DNA from 2 places in the Paenibacillus sp. FSL M7-1455 genome. Region 2 is predicted to be linked to the other one. Evidence: predicted binding sites of a transcription regulator. Region 2 holds the regulator's gene; the other holds the start of a gene.
The links. Region 2 encodes Rex, which represses fermentation and respiration genes when NADH is low (regulators of the CRP and FNR family bind a similar motif). Its sites were predicted from a motif close to TTGTGAAATATTTCACAA; they were not measured.
Positions count from the first base shown of each region.

Region 1: the regulator Rex is predicted to act here: its motif matches at 5,058-5,075, upstream of NYE48_RS02655 (L-lactate dehydrogenase).

Region 1 is NZ_JBBORO010000001.1:614,545-621,908, reverse strand. Features, by position in the region: gene NYE48_RS02680 (CcdC family protein) at 1-514, shown strand, start outside; gene NYE48_RS02675 (DUF1641 domain-containing protein) at 984-1,424, shown strand; gene NYE48_RS02670 (NAD(P)/FAD-dependent oxidoreductase) at 1,462-2,640, shown strand; gene NYE48_RS02665 (FUSC family protein) at 2,717-4,489, opposite strand; gene NYE48_RS02660 (hypothetical protein) at 4,694-4,960, shown strand; gene NYE48_RS02655 (L-lactate dehydrogenase) at 5,112-6,074, shown strand; gene NYE48_RS02650 (amidase family protein) at 6,349-7,364, opposite strand, start outside.
Region 2 is NZ_JBBORO010000001.1:3,747,307-3,754,670, forward strand. Features, by position in the region: gene NYE48_RS17165 (amidohydrolase) at 16-1,326, opposite strand; gene NYE48_RS17170 (redox-sensing transcriptional repressor Rex) at 1,292-1,966, opposite strand; gene dinG (ATP-dependent DNA helicase DinG) at 2,027-4,879, opposite strand; gene NYE48_RS17180 (tetratricopeptide repeat protein) at 5,019-5,651, opposite strand; gene panD (aspartate 1-decarboxylase) at 5,769-6,152, opposite strand; gene panC (pantoate--beta-alanine ligase) at 6,156-7,037, opposite strand; gene panB (3-methyl-2-oxobutanoate hydroxymethyltransferase) at 7,034-7,364, opposite strand, start outside.

The sequences.
Region 1 (7,364 bases), 3.1 Mb from region 2:
TCTTCAAATCGGATCCACCGTAGGGGCTTTATTGATGGCTCTTCTGGTCATTTTTGTCCGCTTGAAGGCCAGCAACAGACCGGTAACGATCAAAAAAATCATTATTCCGCCGCTAGGCATGGCCACCGGCTTCCTGATGTTCGTGGCGCCGCAAGTCCGGGTTCCGTGGCTCTGGGCGTTGGCCGCCTTCCTTGTCGGCTGGTTCATATTTTCATATCCGCTCATTCGCAGCACCAAATTCGAGGTATCGGAGGGCCAGGTGTTCGCCAGACGTTCCAAAAGCTTCGTGGTCATCTTGTTCGTTCTGCTGATCGTCCGTACCGTGCTTCATCAGGTGATCGACGAGTATGTTTCGATTCCGCAGTCCGGCGCCCTGTTTTTCTTGCTGGCGTTCGGCATGATCGTCCGCTGGAGAGTGTTCATGCTGAAACAATACCGCTCCATTGAAGCGTCGGGCGAACTGCAAAGCCCCCCGCTGTCCCCGGAACCCCCGACCTCGACGAATGCAAAATAACAACGATATTTACGCATCCTTTCACCGTCTTCCGCGGCCCGCCGCAGAAGGCGTTTTTTTATTCGGGACGGAGCCCCTTCCCCTTGCATCTTGCTGCATTCAAAGGTATATTGCATTATGGAAATGCAGAACCTAGGGGAGAAGGACAAAAAGTGGCAACATGTTTCATCCGTTCAGCGACACTTTGTTGAATTTATCACAATTTGCGCACAAAAATGGAGGAAAACAGAGAGATTCGGACCAAGAAGACGTATACTTGTGTAAAACTTCACAATTTGTGCGTAAGGCTTGAAATGCCTCATTATCCTTTTGGTGAACATTATGTTAACATAGGTAATGATGAGTTAGATTGCGGCCTTTTTCACTTGAGGAAGGTCTGTTGCTTCTAGACCCCTCTGCCCAAAAAGGGTCTATTAGCCCTTTTTAAAATAAAATTAAGCACTGCTGCTTACGCAAAGGAGAAATGGACATGTCGGAAACTATTACTGATGCAAAGACTGAACAAGCGAATGCGCCTGTCAGCCAAGATCAACACGATTTGCTGGACCAGCTGCTCAAGCCCGAGGTTCAGGAGTCTTTGACCACACTGGTCAACCATCTTCCAAAGCTGACCGAGCTTGTGAATGTATTGACAAAGTCTTACGATTTCGCACAAGCCGTCGCTACGGATAAAACGCTGAAAAGCGACACCGTCGGAGCCATTCAAGAGATGGCCACCCCGGTCATCAAATCGGTGAAATCCGTCGCCGCAAACGTGATCGAAGCAAAAGACCGCGCAGAAAGCAGTCAAGAAGTGATCGGTCTTTTTGGCCTGCTCAAAATGCTGAAAGACCCTCAAGCGCAAAAAATGTTCCGTTTCGTGAACGCGTATCTCCAAGTCTCTGCTGAAAACGCCAAAGAACAAAAATAATCCACTTTAATATTTAGGTAAGGACGGAGGAAAAACTATGTCAAAACATATTGTCATTTTGGGTGCAGGATATGGCGGACTCCTCTCCGCGCTGACCGTTCGCAAATACATGAACAAAGACCAAGCGCGCGTGACCGTGGTGAACCAATATCCGACTCACCAAATCATTACCGAGCTTCACCGCCTGGCTGCGGGCAGCATCGAAGAAAAGGCGATCGCCATGCCGCTTGAAAAGCTGTTCAAAGGCAAAGACATCGATCTGAAAATCGCCAAGGTCGAGTCTTTCTCCGTAGACAACAAGGAAGTGAAGCTTTCGGACGGTTCCAAGCTGACTTACGACGCGCTTGTCGTCGGCCTCGGCAGCATCACCGCTTACTTCGGCATTCCTGGACTCGACAAATACAGCATGGTGCTCAAATCCGCTGACGATGCCAAACGCATCCACCGCCATATCGAAGAACGCATCCAAGCTTACTCCCAATCCAAAGATCCGGCTGACGCAACGATCCTGATCGGCGGCGGCGGTTTGACCGGCGTCGAACTCGTGGGCGAAATCGCCGACATCCTGCCAAACCTGACCAAAAAATACGGCATTGACCGCAGCGAAATCAAATTGATGCTCGTTGAAGCCGGCCCTAAAATTTTGCCTGTGCTTCCTGACCATCTGATCGAGCGCGCGACCCAAAGCCTTGAAAACCGCGGCGTAACGTTCTTGACCGGACTGCCTGTAACGAACGTGGAAGGCAACGTGGTCGACCTGAAAGACGGCCAAAAAATCGTCACCAACACCTTCGTATGGACCGGCGGCGTGCAAGGCAACCCGCTTGTCGGCGAATCCGGCCTGGAGGTCAACCGCGGACGCGCAACCGTCAACGAGTTCCTGCAATCCACGTCCCATAAAGACGTATTCGTTGCCGGCGACAGTGCCGTATACTTCGACGAAACCGGACGTCCTTACCCTCCAACCGCGCAAATCGCGTGGCAAATGGGCGAGCTGATCGGCTACAACCTGTATGCGTTCCTGAACGACAAGGCGTTCGAAACGTTTGCTCCGGTAAACTCCGGTACGCTGGCCAGCCTGGGCCGCAAAGACGCCGTTGCAACCATCGGCGAAAACAACATTTCGCTGAAAGGTTTGCCGGCAACGCTGATGAAGGAAGCAAGTAACATCCGTTACCTCTCCCACATCAAAGCATTGTACACGCTGGCTTACTAATCTCATACCGACGACCGCTTGAAGCGGCAAACAGGGTATCCTCACGGTCTTGGCGACCGGGGATACCCTGTTTTTTTTACGATGCCAGGCTTTTTTCAAGCGCGGCCTGCATCCATAACAGATCGTGGCGGACTTTCGGGATGCCCTCAAGCCCGGGCAGCTCCGGAATCGGCAGGAGCCGCTGCAGCTCCTTCTCGTTCCGCGGGAGTTCGCCCAGCGCCGTGGCGTAAACGGTCGTCAGGTTGGCCAGATGGGTTTTCATGGACCGCTGTTCGCGGCTTTCCACCGGCAGGCCCGTTTCGATCTGTCCCGTAAAGAGGACGGCCAAAAGCTGCGATTGGCTGCGGATCGCCCTGCCCATCAAGTACGGAATCCGGCTTGATGCGGATGTTCTGCCAAGGATGAGCACCCCTGCCAAGCCGATCAAGCTCCCGGTCACGACGTCCGCCATGCGCGTCCCCGCAAAATACCCCACATGTTCGATATGGGAACCTGCCGCCGCCATCAGAAGCGCATTCGGCGTCACGAACATCATCGTCAGCGTGTAATTCCGGACGATCAGCAGCTCGGCAAAAAACGAAAACAGCATGATCGCAAGCGAAATGACGATGCCTTGCGGGTGCGCCCACAAAATCGCGCTTGCCGCCAATATGCCGATCATCGTCCCCAGCGAGCGCTGAATGGCCCGGTGGAACGTGGCAATGACGGTGGAACCCAGCATGACCGCAGCGCAGGAGAGCGGAACCCAATACGACCGGTTCAAGTTAAAGGCATGGGCGGCCAAAGCGGCAAACGCCAAAATGATGCCGAACCGGAGCGAGAGCAGAAATACGAGCGAATTTTTGTCGAAGGCCTCAAGAAAAATGCTTTGGAGCGGCGTCCCGGTCATTCTTTCTCCCTCCCGTCGGCCATCCGGGACCCCTTCCAGAATCGCGGACAACCCGAGCACCGATTGCAGCAGGGCATGGGACTGCGCATCGTCCGGAACCATCAATCCCTCCGTCCGAAGCTTCCCCGTTTCGGTCCCCAGCCCCGAAACGCTGCGGACGACGCTGCTTACAGTGTCAGGAGGGGGTTCCTTTCTTTGCAGCTGCCATGTATCCGTCTCCTGGTAGATGACATGGGCCTGGTTAAACAGTCTCTCCAGCCGGCGAATCAGCTCCGTTTCCTTCCAAACATGCCTTCTCACCGCAAACATCGGCTCCCCCTCCACCATGGCGATCAACGTCTCATGCCTCGCCTTTTCGTAATCGCGGGTACCGACGGCTTCCATCATATTGGCCAATTGGGCATATATCCGGCGTATGGCCTGCATTTCGGGGCCGTGCGGACGGGTCAGCCAGCCGGCCATCGCGATCAGCCAAGCCAGCGCTCCGCCCAACAGGACCAGCGTCCCCCGGATGGCCGCTTCGGACGGGTTATGCGGCGTACCGGAAGCAATCGCAAAGCTCAATACGAAAAAAAGCGCTGCCGGCCCCTTAAATTTCAGCGCGCCGAACACGAAGGTCACGACCGCTCCGATCAGCCCCATCACTAACCCGGAAAGCACCGGATACGTCGACAGCAGCGAACCGCAAAACACCGAAAAGGCGATGCCCAGCATCACAAAGGCAAGCTTTCTCGACCGGATGAAATACGGCTCGTTCGATGCATACAGATAGGTAAAACCGCCCGTTCCCGCCAGCAGGCCGTAATCGAAACGCCCCGCGAGCAGGCCGATCAGCGAGGGCAGGCCCAGGCTGATGCCGGCGCCGACCGCCCTGCCCCACGGCAGCGGAGCTTTTTTGAATTCCAGCGCCTGGCGGACGATGGAATGGATCAAGGACGTGTGGTGCTTTTGCGGACTCATGCCGATTTCTTCCCTTCTCTGCCGAATGCAGGACCTACCATGCTTTACATAAAAAGCAGCTTGCTATTATTTTCAATATGGCCATGGGACGAAGAAAGTATGACCGCCGAACAAAATTCGATCTTGTCCGCGTGTTCTCAAACGTTTTGCTTTGATATATCCTAAAAAAGCGAGGGATTTATGGCGAAAGGGAAGGAGGGCGGCATGCGAAAGCTTGCGGGGATTCACCAAAAGGAGTTTCAGGTCTGGGTATTTACGCGCGCGGATCTGGCAAAGTTCGTCATCGTTGACGTGATGTTCAGCACCGCCCTGTATGCCGGGCTCAGACGGATCAACGGACACGAAACGATCGCGATTTTGGGGAGCTCCATCGGGACGCATTTATGCAGATATTTACGCTGTCGGGGTCTTTTTTTAAGGCTGCGGCCAGGCATTTGGATCCGGCGGCCCTGGAGTCCTCCTGCCCCCTGAACGAAGCTCCAAAAGGACTCTCACCGGAAGCCGCCGCGCTGCCGGTTTTTATCGGTTTAGGGCCGTAATGGGCCGAATTCCGCCGAAGCGGCCGATTATGGGATTTTTATCACAATCTCGTGTACAATAGGGTTGAAGGAGCGAATGAAACATGAAACGCAAAAGAAGAAGAGTTGCCGTCGTAGGCTCCGGCATGGTCGGATCCAGCTGCGCTTACGCGATGATCAACCAATCCATCTGCGACGAGATCATGATGATCGACCGCACATACGACCGGGCACTTGCCCAGGCGCTGGACTTGTCGCATTGCATCGATTTTACGCATACGCGGACGACCGTGTACGCAGGAACCTATGCGGACTGCGCCGACGTCGACGTCGTCATCCTGACGGCCGGCGCCAATCCGAAGCCGGGGCAAAACCGGATGGACGTCCTGGCCGAAGCCGCCGAAATTACGCGTCAAATCGTGACGCCGATCGTGGAGAGCGGTTTTCAGGGGATCTTCATCACGGCCGCCAATCCGGTGGATCTCGTTACGTACATGATTTGGAAGCTTACCGGTTTTCCGCGCCACCGCGTCATCGGTACGGGCACTTCCATCGATACTTCGCGGCTCAAAACGCTGCTCTCGGACGTCTTTTCCATCGATCCGCGCAGCGTCAGCGGGTATGCGTTGGGCGAACACGGCGAATCGCAATTCGTCGCATGGTCGCACGTCACGATCGGCGGCAAGCCGATCCTCGATATTTTGGAGCAGCACCCGGAACGTTTCAAGCATGTCGATTTGAACGATATCGCGCGCAAAACGAAGGATGCCGGGTGGGAAATTTTCACGCGGAAGGGATCGACCCATTTCGGGATCGGCAGCGCCATCGCCCATATTACCCGTGCCGTCCTGAACGACGAACATAAAATCATCGCCGTATCCGCCATACTCGACGGGGAGTACGGCGAACACGGCGTGTGCGCCGGGGTTCCGGCCATCATTAGCAGCGACGGCATTCAGGAACTGCTGGAGCTTAAGTTAAGCGAAGACGAACGGAAGCGGTTCGAGGATTCCTGCGCCCTGATCCGCCGCAATTTGGAAGGTCTCCATCTCGAGCCTATACGTTAAGTTAACCATCCGTTGCCGTCACGGCCATCATCCTCGTTCGCAGCTTGCGTGAACACAAATAATAAAAGGAGCCTCCCCCGCTTTCCGGCATCCGGATGGGCGGGGGAACGGCTCCTTTTTCATCGGCCGGAAGATCAAGCGATTCGAATCCGGTACGGCCTTCGCGGAATCTCGCGACCCTTCTGTTCCAAGTGCGGCGGAGCTGCAACCAGCGTGTTCCGAAGAAATCCCCTTTCCGCTTGCAGGGCCGGCGATGATCCGAACGATGAGGCTGTTACTGCTCCTCCAGCCTGCTCATATCCGGCGGTACGCGGTGTCGGGTCGCCTGCTCGTATCCATAGGCAATCTTGATCAGCGTCGGTTCGCTGAACGCGGTTCCGACAAACGTTATTCCGACGGGGCCTTGGGTGATGTAGCCTCCCGGAGCGATGACGCCGTCCTCCGCGTAACCTCCCGGCACCGTCATCGCCGGGTAGCCAGCTCTGGCCGCGATATCGTCCCCTTCGTCGCAGCCGAGGAACAGTAACGCGTCAAGACGGTAAGTTTCAAGCGCGTAATCGATTCCCTTAGCCCGCGACATCTCCTGATTGTAACGGAGCGTCTCCAAATATTCCGGTTCGGTTAGGGTCCCGCTGGTCGCTTCGCATTTCTCCAGCAGGTCCTGCCCGTATTTCAGGCACCGGTCGGCGTGCCCGTTGTTGAACGCGATCACTTCGGCCAGCGTATGAACGGGAATGCTTTCAGGAAGCTGCGCGAGATAATCGTTGACGCCCTTTTTGAATTCGTAGACCAGCACGTTTCCGTTCCAGGACGCATCCTGACAAGGGAGCTCTACCGGATCGATGATCGTTGCCCCTTCCCTGCGCAGCGCTTCGATCGCCGCTTCGAGGACGGCCTTTCGGGCCGGATCCAGGTCACGGAAATAATGCCTCGGAATGCCGATGCGCGCCTGCTTTAAGGAGGAAGCGTCAAGAAATGGCGTATAATCCTGCAAAAACCGGCCTGCGCTTGCCTGCGTGGCCGGGTCCCGCTCATCTATTCCGGTCATGGCCCCCAGCAGGATCGCGGCATCGGCGACGGTTCGGGCCATCGGTCCGGCCGTATCCTGCGTGTGCGTGATCGGAATGATGCCCGAACGGCTGACCAGCCCGACCGTCGGCTTGATGCCGACCAGCATTTGCTGGCTGGCCGGGCTGATGATCGACCCGGACGTTTCCGTGCCGATCGCCGCGGCCGCCAGGTTTGCCGCCACGGCTGCGCCCGAGCCGGAGCTGGTATGCAACGCGTCGC
Region 2 (7,364 bases):
TATCTTTGGCCGTTCTTACCGGGACAAGAGACCTTCGAACGCGGCTTGGGCTTCCCGGCGGATGCGCTCTTCGTCCATCGTCAGGCACGCGCCATGCTTCACGATCTGCTTGCCGTCCACCCACACGTGTTCGACGTCTTTGCCGCTAGCCGAGTAGATTGCATGGGAAATCAGATCGGTATGCGGGAGGAAATGGGCTTGGTCGGTATTCAGTGCGATAAAATCGGCTTTCATGCCCGGCGCAAGGGTACCGACGTCCTGCAGGAAAAGGGATTGCGCTCCGTATACCGTTCCCATTTTCAAGGCTTCGTAAGCCGGAACCGCCGTCGGGTCGCCGGACACCCCTTTATGGATGAGCGCCGCAAGACGCATTTCCTCGAACATGTCCAAATTGTTGTTGCTGGCCGCGCCGTCGGTGCCGAGCGAGACCGTTACGCCCGCTTTGAGCAGATCCGTCACGCGGGCCACGCCGCTCGCCAGCTTCAGGTTGCTGCCCGGATTGTGGGACACGGCCACGTTGTTGCGCGCCAATATGCCGATTTCTTCATCGGTTAAGTGAACGGCATGGGCGACCAGGGACGGTCTTGAAAATACGCCGAGCTTCTCCAAATGGGCGACCGGCCGCAAGCCGTAATCCCGAACGTTTTGCTCGACCTCGGCAATCGTTTCGGACATATGGGTATGCATCGGCAAATCCAGGTCAAACGCGGCCTGCACGAATTTCTCGATGAAATCCGGAGGACATGTATACGGCGCGTGCGGCGAAATCATCGTCGTGATCCGGCCGTCCGCCTTGCCGTTCCAATCCCGTGCGAACTGGATCGCCTCGTTCAGCTTGTGACGCTGAATGTCCTCGGAGCATAACCCGATGACGCCCCGCATGAGGGACGCGCGAATTCCCGACTCTTCGGTCACCTTTGCGACTTGGTCCATATGGTCATACATGTCCAGGAAGGTGGTCGTCCCGCCCTTGAGCATTTCCAGCACCGACAGCGCCGTTCCCCTATAGACGTCGGAAGAGGTAAACTTGGCTTCCATCGGCCACATTTTCTCCTGCAGCCAAATTTGCAGGGCCAGGTCGTCCCCGTACCCCCGCAGCAGCGACATCGCCGCATGCCCGTGCGTGTTGATCAGGCCGGGCATAAAAAACAGATGCGTGCCGTCGAATACGGGAACATCGTTTTCAAGCTCCGGCATTTCTTCCCCTATATAAGCGATGCGGTCGCCTTCGATGACCATGCAGCCCTGGATTACGGGCTTGTCTTGGTCAGGCACGGCAAAGCTGCCGTTTTTAATGATCCATTGGTTTGTCTTGTTCTCCGCCATCGGCTGAATCGTCCTTTCCGTTATTCAAATAATAAGCCAGGCTCAGCAGGTCCGTCGTGAAATCCGCCGCATGGATCCGGATGTTGGCCGGCGCCTTCAGAATGGTCGGCGCGAAGTTCAGGATCGCCTCGATCCCGGCGCCAATAAGCTGGTCGGCCACGTTCTGGGCCTCGACGGCGGGCACCGTAATGATGCCGATCCGGATATTCCGGTTTTTGATCGTATCCGTGATCTCTTCCATCGGCTGCACCGTCAGCGTATTGATTTTTTTGCCGATTTTTTTCGGATTTTCGTCGAAGACCGCCACGATTTTAATGTTTTCGCGCAGGTAAAAGTTGTAGTTGGAAAGCGCCTGTCCCAGGTTGCCGGCGCCCACCAGCACCGCGTTGATCTGCTGATCCAGGTTCAGGATGTGGCGGATCTTTTCAATCAGGTACGAAACGTCGTATCCGATCCCTTTCCGGCCGAAATCACCGAAATACGCCAGATCCTTGCGGATTTGTGCCGGGTTCAGGTCCAGTCGCTGACCAAGCTCCTGGGAGGAAACCGTCGCTACCTCCCGCTTGTGCAAATCATTCAAATAACGTAAATATACAGGCAATCTGCGGACGACCGCTTCGGAAATTTTCTCCGATTTCATGCATGTTCCCCCTATTTAACAGCTTAAATTCTATCGTTCGATCCTATGAAAAGGGTCGTATTAACCTTCTTGAAGCCATTCAGATATACGGGGAACCATTTTTTCCGTATTCATATGCTCCATCTTTGGCCCCGGCAAGGAATAGAGAAAATATTTCCCGTAGTAAGACTCGATTACGCGCGTATCGTATACGATGACGATTCCGCGGTCATTCGCCGTACGAACCAAGCGGCCGAAGCCCTGCTTAAAGCGGATGACCGCCTGCGGCACGGAAAGCTTCATGAACGGATTTTTCTTCTGGCGCTGCAAAAGTTCGGCTTTCGCTTCGTTCAGCGGGTGATTCGGCGGCTGGAACGGAAGCCTTACGATCGCCAGGCAGGTCAACGCTTCGCCGGGGATATCGACTCCCTCCCAGAAGCTGCTCGTACCGAGCAGCACCGAAGCGCTGCTGTCTTGAAACCGGCGAATGAGCTTGGTGCGGCTGCCGCTGTCCACGCCTTGGCCGAGCACGGTGATATCGCTGCCCGCAAGGGCGTTTTTCAGCGGTTCGTGCACCTGCCGGAGCATCCGGTACGAGGTGAACAGCACCAGCATTCGGCCATGGGTTGCGATCGCCGCGTCGGCCAGGGACCGCACGAGCGTGTCCACGAACACCGGATCGCCGACGCTTCCTTTTACGCTCGGGAAATCCCGCGGAATGACCAGCAACGCCTGGTCGCGGTATTTGAACGGGGAAGGAAGCTGCACGGATACCAGCCTGCCGCTCTCCTGGTCTTCCTGCAGACCAAGATTATCGATCATGTATTGGAAGGACTTGTCGACCGACAACGTAGCCGACGTTAATATAACGCTTTTCTTTTTATCGAAAAACAACTCCTTGAGCTGTTTGCTGACGTCTACCGGAACCGCATACAGCTGAAGCGATTTGCTGCGGAAATGGCTGCTTGCCTCCATCCAATAAACGACGGTGGCATCGTCCAGATTCATGAACGCCCGCAGATCGTCGCGTTCGGCAGCCAGATCCTTGAACAGGCCGCTAAGATCCGTTATCAGGCTGTCCGCGCTGTAATCGTCTTCGTTTTCCTTGTATTCGGCCAGCATTTTTTCGCCGCGGCGGACGATTTCGCTCATTTTCACATGGATCTGGTTCTCCATCGCCTTCAGTGTTTCCCATTCCTGCGGCCATTTCGACGGCTGGAGCCTCAGCACATATTGCCCGGATTCTCCCGGCGCGGCGTCATTCCTTTCCGGCATCAGGGCGAAAAGGGATTCGCTGAGCTTGTCCCAAGTTTCCTTGACGTCGACCAAATCTTCGCTGATGCGATCGATCGCCGCGATCCAGTCGCCGGCCCGCTCCTGCCCGGACGACTGCAGTTGTTGGCGGAGGGCGATAAGCTGTCCGCTCCGCGAATCTTTGTACAGACGCGTAAGGGTGTGGACGACGCTGAAATATTTCATGTGCAGCCCCAGATGTTTGCCGGCAACGTCCTCCAAATGATGGGCTTCGTCAATGACGAGGCGCTCATAGGACGGCAGCAGCTGATGACCCGCTTTAACGTCCGTGAACAGCTTGGAGTGGTTCGTAATGACGACGTCGGCGATGCCCGCTTCATGTTTCGCGCGGTGATAATAACATTTGCGGAACCACGGGCAGGCGCGGCCCAGGCAGGAATCCGAATCGCTGCTCACCGTTTCCCAGAAGTCGCCGCCCCTTCCCCCGAGATTCAGCTCCTCGTCGTCGCCGTTTTCGGTTTGCGCAAGCCATACGATCATCTGCGCAGCGGTAATCGTATCTTCCTTGGGATTAAAAAAGTCTCTTCTGTTTATTTTATGTTCAAATTTTCTCAAACACAAATAATGTTGTCTTCCCTTAAAGACCGCCGCCTTGAAAGGGAACGGCACAACCTGCGTCAACAATGGCACGTCGCGCTCCCGCAGCTGCTCCTGAAGGTTGATCGTGTGCGTGCTGATCATCACCTTTTGCTGCTGCTTGACGCTTTGGTAAATGGAAGGAATAAGGTATCCCAGCGATTTGCCGGTACCCGTTCCCGCCTCGATCAGCAGATGCTTGTCCTCGTTCAGCGCGTTCATCACCTGATCGAACATGATCGTTTGCGGTTCGCGCTCCTCGTATTGGGGCATAATAGCCTTAAGACGATTTTGAATTTCGCCCAAATATTCCTTGAACTCCACCCCGGCGAGAGGGTTGTCGTCCCCTTCGTCCCGCGGCGGTTTCATTTCCGTCCAGTCTTCGACGGCCAGGGCAAACTGGCGGTAAAACGTATGGCTGTTCAGGTCCTGAATCGGCTCCTGTTCCTTTTCCTGGCACAAGCCGTCAAAAAACCATCCCAAATCGCTGTCTTCGTCGGCAAACAGTTCGGTGAGCCGCTGCAGCGTGATGAGAGGCAAGTCCCTGAGTTCTGACAGGCATTTCAAAAATACATAAGCCGTCGCCAATGCATCGCTGTCCGCCTGATGGGGCCGGTCATGCTGGATGCCGAAATGCGACGTGACCTGGCCCAATTGGTAGGAAGTCAGGGACGGAAAGCATATTTTAAGAAAATCCAACGTGTCGAGAATGCGCCCGGAAAACGGGAGATATCCGGAGCTGTCCAGCGCGTTTTGCAAAAAATTGAAGTCGAACGCGACGTTATGCCCGACCAGGACGACGTCGTCCAGCATCGGCACAAGCTCCATCAGCATCTCTTCCAGCGGCGGCGCATCCGCCACATCCTCTTCCGTTATACCGGTCAGCCCCGTAATAAACGGCGGGATTTCCACCGTCGGTTTGACGTAGGAACCGTACACGCGGGATATCGTCAAATCTTCTTCTATGATGGCAAGTCCAACTTGAATGATCTCATCGGCGGACTGGTTGCCTGTTGTCTCAAAATCCAGTACGGCAAATTTCATGATCAAAATTAATCCTTTCATTCCAGTCTCAATTACCAGCATAACAGAAGATTTCACATTTGAAAATTAAAGGGCAGCAAAAAGGCGATGCACAAGGCGCTACCCGGAGCGCATGATGCATCGGCCTTTTTGCTGCTTTCTACATCATCGATATGAGCTGGCTGCCGTATTGAAGCTGGCCGCGGTTCTGCTGGCACACCTTCAAATTGATCAGCGGATCGGGCAGCGTCGGATCGCACTGCAACGCAATGGTAAAAAACTCCTGGGCTTTGCTTGTTGCTCCATGCTTCACGGCAATGCATCCCAAAGCATTGTAAATCATCGCTTTCAGCTTTTGGCTGTTGGCGAGCGGCAAAATCCATTGGAAATGTTTTTGGGCCGCTTCCGTTTCGTCCAGGTGCAAATGGGACATGGCCAGATACATCCGGGCCAAAAGGCTGTCGGGATATTGACGGATGACTTGGGCAAACTGCTGCGCGGCTTGGCGGTACATCAACAACCTGAAATACCCCTGCCCGCGCACGAATGCGTTCATTTCCAATTCGGGCGAGCTCTGATCTGAAAACAAGGTGGCAGGCACCTCGACATGCTGGCGGAATTCCCCCATTTTTTCCTCAAAAGATAACCATTCATCAATAATGCCGTCGCTCATCGTCTTCAGCATATTCCATTGTTGGATCAACTGATGTTTCTGGGTTTCCTCCGCCGTCGGGTAATGTTTCATGATTTCATCTAACATGTGGTTCATTTCCGCGAAAACATGCTGGAACATCGCTGCATCCCACCCTTAAACTAAAAATGAAATCAGTGCGGTCACCTGCATTCATTTTTTGTTGAACGGGCTGTTTTCATTCTCCGCGGAGCCTGCCATTCCTTGTCTTCATAAACGTTAGATGATGGTTGCGTGCACTTCCTTGCTCATCGTTGTCAGCGGCCGATTGGACTCGTTGACGAACACCACTCTCGGCTTATGGTTTTTGATCTCCTCATCGGACATCATGGCATAGGACATAATAATGACCGTATCCCCCGGTTGCACCAGGCGTGCCGCCGCCCCGTTGAGGCAGATGACGCCGCTCCCGCGCGGACCCGGGATCACGTACGTTTCGAGCCGGGCGCCGTTGTTGTTGTCGACCACCTGGACTTTTTCGTTCTCCAGCAGGTCGGCGGCTTCCATCAAGTCTTCGTCGATCGTAATGCTGCCTACGTAGTTAAGGTTCGCTTCGGTTACGGTGGCGCGGTGTATTTTGGATTTCATCATCGTTCTGAACATGTCTCATTCCCCTTTCGAATGGAGCAGGCAATTGTCAATCAGGCGCGTTCTGCCGAATTTGACGGCCAGCGCCATCAATACGGATTCATTGTGTTCGATCACCGGCTCGCCGTCCGCAAGCGGCGCAAGGGCCGGAAATGCGGCGACTTCGACGTAATCGATGACGGCCAGCGGGGATTCGCTGATCCGGGTGGTCAAAAACCGTTTGGCCTCGCCCGCGGTCCGGATTCGGCCGCTTTCGACCGCTTCTTTCGCCTCGCGAAGGGAACGGGAAAGTACCAGCGCTTGCGTCCGTTCTTCCGGGCTGAGGTACACGTTCCGCGAGCTGAGGGCCAGCCCGTCCTCTTCCCGTACAATCGGGCAAGGCACGATCGTCACGTTAAAGTTCAAATCGTAAACCATCTGCTGGATCACGGCCACCTGCTGCGCGTCCTTCATGCCGAAAAACGCGTAATCCGGCTGCACGATATTAAACAGCTTGCCCACCACGGTCGTCACCCCGTCGAAATGTCCGGGGCGGGACGCGCCGCAAAGCCCGGAGGTTACCTCGGATACGGCGATTTTCGTTTTGGTCGGCTGCGGGTACATCGTATCCACGGTCGGAAGAAATACAAGATCGGCGCCGGCGTTTTCGGCCGCGGCCAAATCCCGCTGTTCGTCGCGAGGATATGTTTCAAAATCCTCCCCCGGCCCGAACTGGATCGGGTTGACGAATATGCTGACGACGACGATGCCCGTTTTCTCCTTGGCTGCCCGGATCAAGCTGGCATGCCCTTCATGGAGATATCCCATCGTCGGCACCAACCCGACCGTTCCTATATCCTTTGCCGCTTTCAAACTTCGTATTTCTTCCCTAAGCTCTGCAATCGTTCTGACGGCTTTCATGCGTTGTTCACCTTTTCCCGGCCTCTGCCGTATAGATTATCGATGACGTGATCGTCTGCCGTAAATACATGGCTCTCATCCGGGAAAGAACGTTCTTTCACTTCTTTGACGTATTGAGCCAGACCCTCGCGGATCATCGTTCCGGCATCCCCGAAGGTTTTTACAAATTTTTTGGCGCGGTACGGGGAGGCATATTGGAAAATATCATGGAAAACAAGCACCTGGCCGTCCACGCCCCGGCCCGCGCCGATGCCGATCGTCGGGATGGACAGCTGCGACGTGATGTAAGCCGCAACCTGTTCGGTGACCAGTTCCAGGACGACCCCG